3 regions of the Marinococcus sp. LNHM4E3-1 genome follow, and region 2 is predicted to be linked to each of the others. Evidence: riboswitches for the same ligand, from Rfam matches in the RefSeq annotation. Region 2 holds a riboswitch; each other region holds the start of a gene.
What was found. Region 2 has a riboswitch for thiamine pyrophosphate ahead of ACTRXI_RS05495 (thiamine phosphate synthase). Riboswitches for the same ligand answer to the same signal wherever they lie in the genome.
Positions count from the first base shown of each region.

Region 1: it holds a riboswitch for thiamine pyrophosphate, as region 2 does, so the genes downstream of both, tenA (thiaminase II) here and ACTRXI_RS05495 (thiamine phosphate synthase) in region 2, are expected to answer to the same signal.
Region 3: it holds a riboswitch for thiamine pyrophosphate, as region 2 does, so the genes downstream of both, ACTRXI_RS13290 (LuxE/PaaK family acyltransferase) here and ACTRXI_RS05495 (thiamine phosphate synthase) in region 2, are expected to answer to the same signal.

Region 1 covers NZ_JBQLID010000010.1:106,728-110,904, forward strand. Annotated here, with positions in the region: gene ACTRXI_RS11930 (ABC transporter ATP-binding protein) at 1-1,252, opposite strand, end outside; gene ACTRXI_RS11935 (ECF transporter S component) at 1,249-1,842, opposite strand; gene tenA (thiaminase II) at 1,842-2,537, opposite strand; TPP riboswitch at 2,675-2,778, opposite strand; gene ACTRXI_RS11945 (NADPH-dependent FMN reductase) at 2,913-3,473, opposite strand; gene ACTRXI_RS11950 (DUF2254 domain-containing protein) at 3,538-4,177, opposite strand, start outside.
Region 2 covers NZ_JBQLID010000004.1:66,566-70,742, forward strand. Annotated here, with positions in the region: gene ACTRXI_RS05480 (thiazole synthase) at 1-282, opposite strand, end outside; gene thiS (sulfur carrier protein ThiS) at 287-487, opposite strand; gene thiO (glycine oxidase ThiO) at 471-1,592, opposite strand; gene ACTRXI_RS05495 (thiamine phosphate synthase) at 1,582-2,193, opposite strand; TPP riboswitch at 2,235-2,337, opposite strand; TPP riboswitch at 2,394-2,493, opposite strand; gene ACTRXI_RS05500 (AEC family transporter) at 2,546-3,445, opposite strand; gene ACTRXI_RS05505 (potassium/proton antiporter) at 3,503-4,177, opposite strand, start outside.
Region 3 covers NZ_JBQLID010000013.1:56,482-60,658, forward strand. Annotated here, with positions in the region: gene ACTRXI_RS13280 (LCP family glycopolymer transferase) at 1-927, shown strand, start outside; gene ACTRXI_RS13285 (hypothetical protein) at 1,034-1,312, shown strand; TPP riboswitch at 1,788-1,891, shown strand; gene ACTRXI_RS13290 (LuxE/PaaK family acyltransferase) at 1,993-3,102, shown strand; gene ACTRXI_RS13295 (acyl-CoA reductase) at 3,099-4,177, shown strand, end outside.

The DNA.
Region 1 (4,177 bases), on a different contig from region 2:
TTGTCTGCTGATCAATATCTTTTTCGCACCACCCTTCCATTTCCATTCCGTAGCGTATTTCTTTTTCCACGGTCTGTGCTACAAACTGATGCTCGGGCTGCTGAAAAACAATTCCGAAGGTTTTAGCAATTTCGTACGGCTTCAGACTGGCAATATCTTCTCCGTTAACATATATAGAGCCGCTTTTAAGAGATTCCCATCCAGTGAGGACACGTGCGAGCGTGCTCTTTCCTGCTCCGTTTGCACCGACTAGAGCAGTCATTTCCCCTGGGTACAGGGAAAAAGATACGTTTTCGAAAACCGTTTGCTCGCCATAGGCAAAGGCCGCCTGCTTCACCTCCAGAACAGGTGGTTCAAGTGAAGGAGCACTTATCTTTTTCGGCTGCGGCAGAGATGCAAGAACTGCTGCAGCGGAATAATCCGCTGCAAACCTTTCCCATTCCCCTAAAGTAATGGGAAGAGCAGATTTGGGATTCTCTGACTTTTTCAGTAATTTCTTTCCGGCTTCTGCAGGAGCCGGCAGCCATACTCCTTCTGCTTCGAGTACGGCTGCATGAGAATTGAATATACGTGCCGGGCTTCCATCCGCAGACACCTGGCCATCGTGGTTCAATACGATCACCCGGTCTACCCACTCCATTACTTCATTTAATTGATGCTCAATCAAAACCAGTGTTTTATCACTATCTGCTGCAATGCGGCCAAGAAGCGAAGCCACTGCTTGCCGGCTTACCGGATCGAGCTGGGAGAGCGGTTCATCCAGAATCCATATCCGCGGATTCACAGCAGCTAAACAGGAAACAGCTATTTTTTGCTTCATCCCGCCGGACAGTGTGTCGATACGGGCATCAATGCAGTGAAGCATATCTGTAAATTGTAAGGCTTCGTGCACGCGGGCCTCGATATCACCTGCAGGCACCCGCAGATTCTCAAGCGTGAATACAAGCTCTTCCCGCACGGTCGGCATGCAGAACTGGGTATCCGGGTCCTGGAACAAAAGCGCCGCCTGCCTGGCGGCCTCCGTAATACTTTTCACCGCCGGATTTTCCCCAAACACGCTCAGACCGCCCGAAACCTCCGCCTCCACAGAACGCGGAAGAATTCCCTGGATAGCGAGAGCAAGCGTACTTTTGCCTGAACCACTCGGACCGAGCAGCAGCACGTTTTCCCCAGTACATATTTCTGCTGAAAAACCTTCTATCGAAGGCTTAGCAAAAGGGTACGCAATGGTCAATTTGTCTGCGTAAATCATACAGCATCCTTCTGCTGGCCGAGACGGTATTGACGGCCAAGGGCGAAGCGGTCAAGCACTCCAGTCTTTACCAGCGCATCCGCAAAGCTTTTCCCTGCCCATCCGGCTAAAAGAGCGCCGCTTATAAGCATGGTTACCAGCATAAATACAACAACAGAACCTGCGTACTGGCTGAATCCATAAAGGACATACTGGGTTAAAAATGCAGCAAACGTTCCGGCCGACCCGGCAAGCATTAATACTGGCAGACGGAACACCCGGTAGAAAAACAGAGCGAAAATCAATTCTGCAGCGAGCCCCTGGGTGAAGCCGAGCACGAGCACTGCTCCTGCACTGACAGACCCCGCCATAACTTCAGTGCCGGCCGCAATAAGCTCTGAAAGCAGCGCCGCTCCCGGTTTTTGAACGATATAGGCACAAATCACAGGCGCAAGGATCCAGAAGCCCGCCATCAGGCCTCCTCCAACTGGACCGAAGATGCCGGTAACCATTTGTCCCAGCAGCACCCAAAGAAGATAAAGGACGCCGAGAACTGCTGAAATAAACGAGATGACGACAATATCCCGGAGGTTTAAGCGTTTGTTTATCATTAGACTTTTTCCCCGTCTGTTAACGTTCTGGCAAAGGGCCAGTCTTTTGCATAATAAGCGTCCTCAAAAAACATATACTCAAGCTGGCATCCTTCCATAAACAACGTCCGCCAGCGCTGTTTTTCTTCTTCTGTGACTGTTTCTGCCAGTTCATCGAGGCGGTCAATATATTTGTACATTTCCCGTTCCTCACGGTCCCCGTAAAAACGAATCCAGTCATTGAACGGATGGGTTTCGTCCGGCTGCACTTCCTCCATCAGCCTTTCACCCACATACAAATACACCCACGGGCAGGCAAGCGTTACCGCAATTACATCACCAAGTGTTCCTTTTTCGGCATGGTGCAGCATGTGAAGCACGTAATGCTGAGATACCGGAGCAAGCGCATAGCCCTGCAATTCCTCATAGCCCACGCCCGCCTGCTCACACAAATTATGATGCGGGTGCGTTTCGCTGTTTAAAACAAAATCAATGGTATCTTTAAACATAACCATGTCTTCTCTTGACGTACACTTTGTTACCCCAATTGCTTTTGCCTTGATCATGGCGTTTAAGTATTCAAAATCCTGCTTCACGTAATGGATAAGAGATGCTTTTGGGAGCTCCCCTTTCCCGATACCCTGTACAAACGGATTTCTCCAGCAGGCTTCAAAAATGTGCTCTGTGTCCTGCCATAAAAGCTCTGAAAATTTCATTGTAACTTCCTCCTTTAAATTAGGAGGGAACCACTACGGGCAGTCAGGACCAATGGGGTAAAAAAAGCCACTCCATTGGTGGAGTGGCTTAGAATAAACGTCCTCTATGGTAAAGCTTGTGCTTTTGAAATAGACGTATTCTGCCGTCTCCACTTTCCTACGCTGGCCTTAACCAGATCAGGTTCAAAGGGATTAAGGTTAGTCCTTATCTCAGCCGCTTTCGGCACCCCTAGTGGATTCCCTATTAAGTTGTCTACACTTTATCATATTATGTCAGGAAGTCAAAGGTGATTTTTATAATCCGCCTTCTCCCTCTGAGCAAAAATCTGCATTCAAAAACCCTGCAGGCCTATGCCAGCAGGGTTTTTCTGCATATTACGCGCGGTTCGCCACAGCCCGCGTTTCCTGATAAAAACGTTCGAATTCGGCTACGACATTATCAAGAAAATCAATCGTGCCCTGATCTGTTAAATCTCCGTTTTCATTCATTTTTTCATGGACGGCTCCGATCAGTACTTCATTTCCAGGCAGTACTTTTGCACTCATACCGGGAGCGCTCAGAATCTGTCGAAGATGCATCTGCGCTTTCACTGTGCCCAGGCCTCCAAGAGAAGCTCCTACAAGCATGGTTGGTTTGCCGGCAAAGTCGTAATCGACCCGGGAGTTCCAGTCAAGAGCATTTTTAAGCACGCCGGAAATCGAACCGTTATATTCCGGAGTGGCGATAAGCACGGCGTCCGCTTCACGTACAGAACGCTTGTATTCCTGCACATAGTCCGGAGCGTTGCTTTCCTCATCCTGATCATAGTGCGGAAGATCGCGGATATCTAAAATATCAATATCCATGATGTCACTGTAACGATCCTGCATGTACTCCACTAACTTTCCGTTAAATGATTCCTGGCGAATACTTCCTACGATAGCTGCTACTTTCATTTGAACTTTCATCCTTTCGTGTTGAACTTCATTTACATATCATACACGCACGTTACTGGCTGTTTCAAGTTATCTGCTTACTTTTTGTAAGTGCCTGATGCAGAGCTGTGTTCTTTTTCTGCACACGCTCCTCCCAGTATTCCCTGTCCCAGTCCGCAAGCTGTTCCGGAGCGACCGCCTGCTCCATGTAACGGGAAAATGAATCCACTTCCTTTAACACAGACGGATCTCCTGTTTTCACGAGCATCGTCAGTGCTTCCATGCAGGCTCCCATTACCGAAATATCTTCGTAACCGTACAATCTCACCTGATAAAAGCTTTTATATAAATACTCCCTAAAGGGTTTTACAGGCATGAATAACCGCAGCTCATTCTGATTGTCAGCGAAGTATTGGTCATTTTTGTGTTCATGGCTGAGTTCGGAAAGCAGTGCCCCAATACGGTTGATGCAGTTCGCTGCTGTGTGTGGATCATTGATTGCAGGCGAAATGGCCCGCAGCGCTATTTCTACAATTTTCTGCATGGAGAATTCAATGTCCTGAACATTGCTTCTCTCTTCTCCTACTAATAAAAAACTTCTCAATATTTTCGAGGATAAACTATGCTTTGACCAATAGCGAAATAAAGGCTCTCCCTGATGAACGTAGTCTCCTACCTGGAACAGGCATTCGACCACGGCTCCCTGCTGCCTGGCCCATTCAATC
Region 2 (4,177 bases):
CATGTCACACATATTGGCCGCCTCTGCCAGCTTCGCGGTGCGTACAGCTTCTTCAGCTGTTTTGGCCCCGGCTGTATTTGGCAGCAGCCGGTACTTTGAGACATCCATCTGTTCAAATGGATCAGGCTGGCTGCTGTCAAACAGGTTCATTCTGCGAACGGCGAAGGTCAGTACCTCTGTTTCCGATGCTTCTACAGCCTGCAGCTGGGTCCGGGCGTCTTTATATTTCCCGGTGCCGAGAAATAAATTCGATTCAAACATCATATTGCCGATACTAAGCATTTGTTCATCCGCCTCCTACAAAATGAATAATTTCGATTCTATCCCCGTCCATTAAACCTTCCTGCTGGTGAAATTCTTCAATTACAATAGTGCCGTTGCGCTCCACCACTGTTTTTTTGTGGGCGATCTGAAGCTCTTCAAGTAAATCGGCTACCGTGGTGCTGTTCTCAATATTCTGTAATTGACCATTAAGCGTGATCTGCATGAATAATTCCTCCCTTTCGTATTTGAGGGTCTACGGCAAACAGGTGCTTCCAGTCCTCGCGAACGCTTTCCCCCTCGATCCGGTCAGCCATCCAGCTTCCGCTCAGTGCTGAAAGCAAAATACCGTTTCTGTAATGGCCGGTCATTACCCACAAACCCCGTTCGGTCTGTCCCATATATGGCAGCCCGTCCCCTGTCTGCGGCCGGACACCGCTCCAAAGCCTGTCAATATTCGCATGCTTCAGCCCCGGCACTAAATGCACAGCTGCTTTCATCAGCTCCTGTATCGAAGCTACAGTGACCCCTGTACTCGAGTCGCCGGGTTTTTCTGAAGCGCCTATAAAGATTTCCCCGTCCTTTTTCGGAACAATATACACCTGCGGAGTGTGGAGGGTGTGTCTCAAATTCTCCCGGGGCATGCGTACGGACAAACACTCCCCTTTCACCGGATAGAGGGTAAACTCCTTCTCATCCAACAGCTCCGCCCCGGCGCTTCCCCCGGTAAAAACAACTTCTTCCGCTTCAACAACTCCTTCACTTGTTTTCGCACCGTAAACGCGGCCATCAGCTTCCAAAAGACGATCAACTGAAGTATTTTCCCGTACAATTGTCCCGCAGGCCTTTGCTGCTTTGGCAAGAGCCATTGTCCATTCATAGGCACGAAGCTGGCCGTCTTTTGGAATGGACCAGGCGCCCCGGATATTTTCGGAAAGCGCCGGTTCCCTGCGCAGTGCTTCATATGGCGAAAGCCACTCCGCGCCGTAGTCGCGCGTGGTGCGTTGATAACTTTCTTCTTCCGCTGTCTCCCATACAGGCTTCAGCATTCCGTTGTTCACGTAGGAAACGTCCATTCCGCTAAGCGCTTCCACTTCAGGGACCAGTTCTTTAAACAGCTCCCGGCTTTCCAGGGCGAATTCCTGAAAAAGGCCAGACCCTTCCCATTCGGACTGGGCTCCGAGCATACCGGCAGCCGCTTTTGATGCTCCGGAAGCGATGGTTTCTTTTTCGATGACCATCACACGACGCCCCCGTTTGCTTAACTGATATGCAAGCGAGCATCCCTGTACCCCTGCGCCCACAATAAGAACTTCTGTATCAGCCTTCATTGTCATCACTCCTTAACCGGATTCTGAGCTCTTCGGCTGCTTTTCCGGGTTCTGCCGCATCATAAAAATATGCAATGGCTGCCACCCCGGACGCTCCGCAGTTTATACCTTCTACTGCCTTGTCAGCATCAATTCCTCCGATGGCAATCACGGGGAGGCGGACGCTTTCCGCCACAGCTTTCAACGCCCGAACTCCGCGCGGGGGGCTCCCAGGTTTACTGCCTGAGGCAAATACATGACCAAAATACAGCCATGATGCTCCCTCCTGTTCACTTCTTTTCGCTGCCTCTACAGAGTGTATCGACTGCCCCCAGCTTACAGATGCCGGATAGATTGTACGACGCTCCGGCAGGTGGGTACCGGCCAGCCCGTATGCAGCAGCAAGCTCCGGTTCATCATTTATGATCAGCTGCGCGGGGGCAGTTCCTTCTTTTAATGCCAGCTCGACGGCCCTTTCCTTTTCACGCTTTGTCCATTCAGGTGCCCGTATATGCACATAATCGACGATTCCTGTGAGCTCCCTCGTTTTCCCCCACCACGCTGCCACCGTTATATCCGGCGGCGATACCGCGTGTATGCTCGGCTTCGGTTTGTCATTCATAAAAAACCTCCTTCCAGAAGGAAGGAGGCTGCCCGTTAAAAGGTTCAACATGGCTGCTTCCCTCCGCTGGCTCTCCAGATCAGGTTCAAAGGGTTCCGGATGTTTCTCCGGTCTCAGCCTCAGCAGGCACCCCCAGCAAATATAATATTTTCCACAAAAAACCCCGCTTTCATTTAGAAAGCGGGGGAGATAGTCGTATTGGCATCTCTTCCCCACTTCCCTCCGCTGGTATAATCCAGATCAGGTTCAAAGGGATCAGCTTTACGCTGTCTCAGCCAACAGGCACCCCTAGTGGTTGGTATTATTTATATCATAACGCGGTACTCTTCTTCCGTCAATTCGATGCGGAATTTTATGCCTGGAAAATCGACAGCACCACCCACAGGGAAGGAACGCTTAAAATAGTCGTCACCAGTGTAATACTCGAAACAAGCTGGGGGTTGGAATCAAATTGTACAGAAATCATTGCCATGGTTGCTGCACTCGGCATCGCTGTTGAAACAACCAGCACGGTCGTTAACGTGTCGCTGGTCTGCAGCAGCAGGGCAATTACGTAAGCGAGAGCCGGCGCGAATACAAGCCGTAAAAACGTACCTGCACTAACAAGCTTCCAATCCATGCTTTTGACGGATATGCGTGCAAGCTGCATCCCCAGGATAATCATAACCACCGGTATTGCAGCGCTCGCGAGCATATCGAGGGCTTCATAATAGGTCGCTCCGACCGGTATCCCGGTCAGCTGGAAGACAATACCGGCGAGCAGTGCATAAAATACCGGCATCCGCAGTACCGTCCGGAACGCGTCAGCCGCATCCATATTGGCACTGTTTGCGATATAGACGCCTACAGTATTCATCAGCATCGTCTGAATGACCATAAAAACGATAGAGTAGGCAAAGGCTGTATCACCAAACGCAAAAGCAATTAACGGAGCACCGTAATTGCCCGCATTCATAAACACGGTAGAGAGCATCATGCCGGTTTCGTTAGCTTTCGGCCATTTACGCACGTAGGACACTAATTTGATCAGCCCGGTCATAACCGCTAAAAATACCAGGGAAAACAGAGCCATCGACAGCATATCGCTGTTCAGCTCTCTTTCATAGAATGTCCGGAAAACAAGCGCAGGCGTCAATACATAAAGAGCGACAGCCGACACCGGCCGAATATCCACTGCCTGTCTTTTCTGCAGCAAATAGCCAATCGTAAATATTAAAATGATTGGGATCAATACATTGATCAGCACACCCATGCGGAGCCCTTCCTTCTTTCCTCAAATTTAATGCCTCTTAACGCTGGCCGCTTTTTCTCAGTAATCGTGCCGCAGCATCTGCTTTAAAATACGTTTTTCTTTACGTGATACAAGAATATACAAATAATCACCGGCCTGGATTATTGTCTCACCAACCGGAGTGACCAGTTCATCGTCCCGGACAATCGCGCTGATCAGCGCAGATGCGGGAAATTCAATGCTTTGGAGCGTCTGCCCGACAATCGGCGTCGCTTCATTCGTTTGAAATTCCATAATTTCTGCGTTCGCTTTTCCGAGTGATACGAGCTCCAGGGAATGAGTTGGCGCTTCGCGGAGCGGACCGGATAGGTGAAGCCATTTCGCTAATGGAGCGATGGTCGCCCCCTGGATCAGTGCAGACGTCAGCACAATAAAGAAGACGACATTAAAAATCTGGCTGCCCGACTCCACACCAGCAACAATCGGGTATGTAGCCAAAATAATCGGCACCGCCCCGCGCAGACCTGCCCAGGATAAAAATATATTCTGCTTTGGTTTATAGCCGAAAAAGGAAGTCGACAAAAACGTAGCCAGCGGACGGGCCAAAAACATTAAAACCGCTGATAATATGAGTCCCATGGTGATGTTTGACCAGGTCAAAATGTCTCTCGGGAAAGCAAGCAATCCCAGGATGATAAACATGCTTATTTGGGACATCCACGCCATGCCCTCGTTGAACCGGTAAATCGGCTG
Region 3 (4,177 bases), on a different contig from region 2:
AAATGGAAAAAAATCGTATTAATCATCGGTACCAGCCTTGGTGTCATGCTGGTTGTCGCCGGCAGCTACGGGTGGAACCTGGTTGCCACCACTTTTACGGCCATCCAGGAAGACGTCGACCGGGCGGAATCTGACAACCGGCTCGACACGATTCATTTGGACGAGGGAGATCCGTTTTCCGTCTTATTGATGGGCGTGGACGAATCCGGGGGTCCGGATGACCCTAACCAACGCACAGACGCGCTCGTGCTGTTAACGGTCAATCCGGATACGGAATCCACCCAGATGGTAAGCATCCCCCGGGACACCTACACGACCATTGCCGGAGAGGGGGAAAAGGATAAAATTAACCACGCCTATGCATTTGGCGGGAAGGATGAAACGATCCGCACCGTCGAGCAGTTATTGGACGTGCCTGTCGACTACTTTTTCCAGGCGGACATGGCCGGTTTTGAAGACATGGTGAACACCATGGATGGTGTCCGGGTCGATAACTCGTTCGCCTTCACGTATAAAGGCACCCATTTCGCCGAAGGCTCCCAGGAATTAAACGGCGACGAAGCCCTGAAGTATGCGCGCATGCGCAACGACGATCCCCGCGGAGATCTGGGGCGCCAGGAACGGCAGCGCAACCTTCTTCTTGGAATGATGGAGAAAGGCACCGACATCTCTTCGGTACCGAAAATAAAAAGCATTCTCACCGTTGTGGAAGACCATGTGCGCACCAATTTCCAACTGAAGGACGTCTGGACGGTCCAATCGAACTACCAGCCCGCCTTCGACGAGGTGAAGCAGCATGAAATCGAGGGGGAAGACGGCGAAAAGGACGACACGTATTACTACATGCCGGACCATGAACAGGTTGAGGAGCTGTCGGACCGGTTAAACCGTCACCTGGAAATTGAACATACAAATGATGAGGCATAAAGTTTTGTCAGCCGCATGGGGAGGTTACCTCCGATCCCTTTCCCATGCGATTGTTTCAGTTCAGCTTAATTTGGCTTCCACAGAGCCAACAGTTAGGGAGGAAACAATGAAGCTAAAAATTCAAAAAGCATTAAACAAACTAGATAAACATGCGAACGACAACATTTCTTTATCATTGGTCCAAGGCCAGGAAGCCTTGATATATCTAAGCGCTAAGGAAGAGCAAAAATTAAACGATATTTTCTACTTTCTTCGCGCAGAAAATCTTGTTTATATCGAAGTCGTTGAAAGCGATGCCCCGACTAATAGCCAAGGGTATCATTTGATGAGGGCCATCCCTCTGCCAAGTCTAGTGCAAATACTGAATGAAACGGAAGCTAAATAATGGGTTATCCACTGAACTGCAATTGGTTTTCTAGATCAATGAACGTATTTCTTCTTTCATCGCCCCGAAGTGCTAATTCTTAGAGGTGTATCTACATATTTTTTTGCAGCCAAGGTTTCTTGTTGATCCGTATACTTCCTCCATTAGGACCCGTCACAGCTAGTATCATCAAGCTAATATTCATTTGCTGCCTCGCTAGTATACCGACAGCTTTTCTATCATGACCTTATGACATTGGTAGACCTTCACTTACATTTGATCATTGGGCAATCATAGAAAACAATTCTTTAATGTTTTGGTTGCAAGGCTTGTCACATAATTTTAAGATCCCCTTGGGGTTCTTTGCCTTCATAAGGGGGTATTGTGATGGAAACTATCGGTGGAGCACCGGCATTTCGGAGTAACCCTATAATGGCTACAGGAAAATTGACAAAGTTTGTTCGCGTGTTAAGATAAATGAAAGTTTAATAACATATTGTTCCACTAGGGGAGCCGCTAGACGGCTGAGAAAAATGAATGTTTAAACCCTTGGAACCTGATCTGCGTACAAGCAGCGGAGGGAAGTGGAGTTGTTCAAAGGCATACGTGTATGCTTTTCGACGACCACTCTCATGGATTCGAGAGTGGTTTTTTTTATGGTTTCAAGCATTAGGGGTGTGCAACAAAAGGAGGTATTTATCGTGGCTTTAACCTATATCGAGGTCAAACAGAACATAGAACACTTTATCAGCCAAGAAAGCTTTTCTAGTGAAGCATTCACTATGGCTGCAAAAGAACTGTTTTCGTTTCAATATCAAAATAATCAAGCCTATCGAACATTTTGCCGCAAACGCCGGTTTCATCCCAAAGCTGTCGAATATTTTAAAGATATTCCCCCTGTACCGATCCAGGCGTTTAAGGAAGCAATGTTAACATGTTCCACCGAAAGGGAAATAGAAAGAATTTTTATGACGAGTGGAACCACAAACCCTCATAAGCGTGGGAAAAACGCGCACAAAGATCTCGATATTTATGATTTATCTTCGAAGAGATACTTTAAAAAAACCATGATGCCGGATAAGCCTCAAATGAAAATGGTGGTATTGTTTCCTCCAGAAGAAGAGTTGCCGAACTCCTCACTTGCCCATTATCTTCAAATTATTAAAGATGCTTTTGGAAGTCCACACAGTGAGCATGTGGTATATAAGGGACAATTCAATCACGAAAGACTCATTTGCTTGCTTCAAGAAGCAGAAACAAAAAAAGAACCCATTTTTGTTCTCGGGGCTACCACTTCCTTTCTTTCCTTTTTAAAGCATTGTATAGCAAGCAATCTTTCTTTTCATCTTCCAACGGGCAGTCGAATCATGGACACAGGAGGAGCGAAAAACTTGTCGAACGTCATGGAGGCGTCCGATATTAAACAGAAGCTCAGCCACCTGTTTGCCCTTCCTCAAGACGTTTGCGGGAACATGTACGGAATGACCGAGTTGAGTTCACAGATCTACGACCCATTGTTCGATGCCGAAGGTGAAAAAGGATGGAAAAAGACCCCGCCTTGGCTTAAAACCATTATTGTGGATCCAGAAACGAGGATGGAGAAACAGGAAGGGGAGCAAGGCATCATTGTTCATTATGACCTTGCCAACATTAACTCTGTCATGCCCATCATGACAGAAGATAAAGGGATAAAAGGCGAAAATGATCATAGCTTTTATTTTTTGGGAAGAGTCGAAGGAGCAGAAGCTAAAGGCTGTTCCTTAGCTATCGAAGAATTCTTAACAGCTTATCAAGGAGATTTTTACTCATGAAAGTACTATACAAGGCCGGCTTCTTACCCGCCCATATAAATGATAAGCTGGCTCATACCCGATGGACGTTCGAAAATCACGGCAAAACCATTCACGTTGACGTTCCTGTGCTCCAAGCATCTCAAATTAACGATCTTGGTTCCTCCCTTAAAAAGCAACAGCAAGCATTTAGTAGTCACCATCGAGTGGATGAAATCGTTAATATTCTTGATCAAGTAGTACAGAATTGGCTAGATCCAGCGTACAAGTTTCGTCAAATGGCCGAGGAGGCGCTTCCGGTCATCACCGGATACGATCAGGACATGATTCGTTTATTCTTGTCTGGATATTTACGTCGGTTTCGAAAAGAAAATCTTCAACGATTTCTAGAAGAAGATTTTTCGAATCCTTTAGTGCTAGATGAATTCCGTCCACGAAAAAGCGGAGGCTTGACTCGAGCTTACGGCGCAGACCTATTGACTTATATTTTTTCCGGCAATGTTCCCGGTGTGCCTGTATGGAGCCTGATTGCTGGAATGTTAGTGAAGTCAGCAGCGATTGGAAAAGTCTCTTCCGCAGAACCCCTTTTTCCCAGTTTATTTGCTCAGTCTATCCAAGAAGTTTCCCCCGAATTAGCAGAAACCTTAGCTATCGTTTGGTGGAAAGGAGGAGATACTACTGTAGAAGATAGCCTTTTTCATCAATCTCAAATAGTTGTTGCCTACGGCAATGAACATACCATGAATAATATTTCAAGCAGAGTTCCTGCTCACACTTCTTTTCTGCCCCACGGCCCTAAGATAAGTTTAGGCGTGGTAACCAAAGAAGGTGTAAGCAATTCGTTGGCCTTGGTAAGCGCTAAGCGAGCGGCCACTGATGCCTCTTGGTTTGATCAGCAAGGATGTTTGTCCCCGCACGTGCTGTATGTAGAACATGGAGGTGATTATTCGCCAAAGGACTTTACGTCCCTACTTGCGCAAGAGATGAAAAATTTCCAAAGCAAAATGCCACGAGCAGAGATCTCTTCTGCTGAAACGAATGCCCTTTTAAAGGCAAGAACAGCGGCGGAATTCATGCCAAACGCTGATTTATTAAA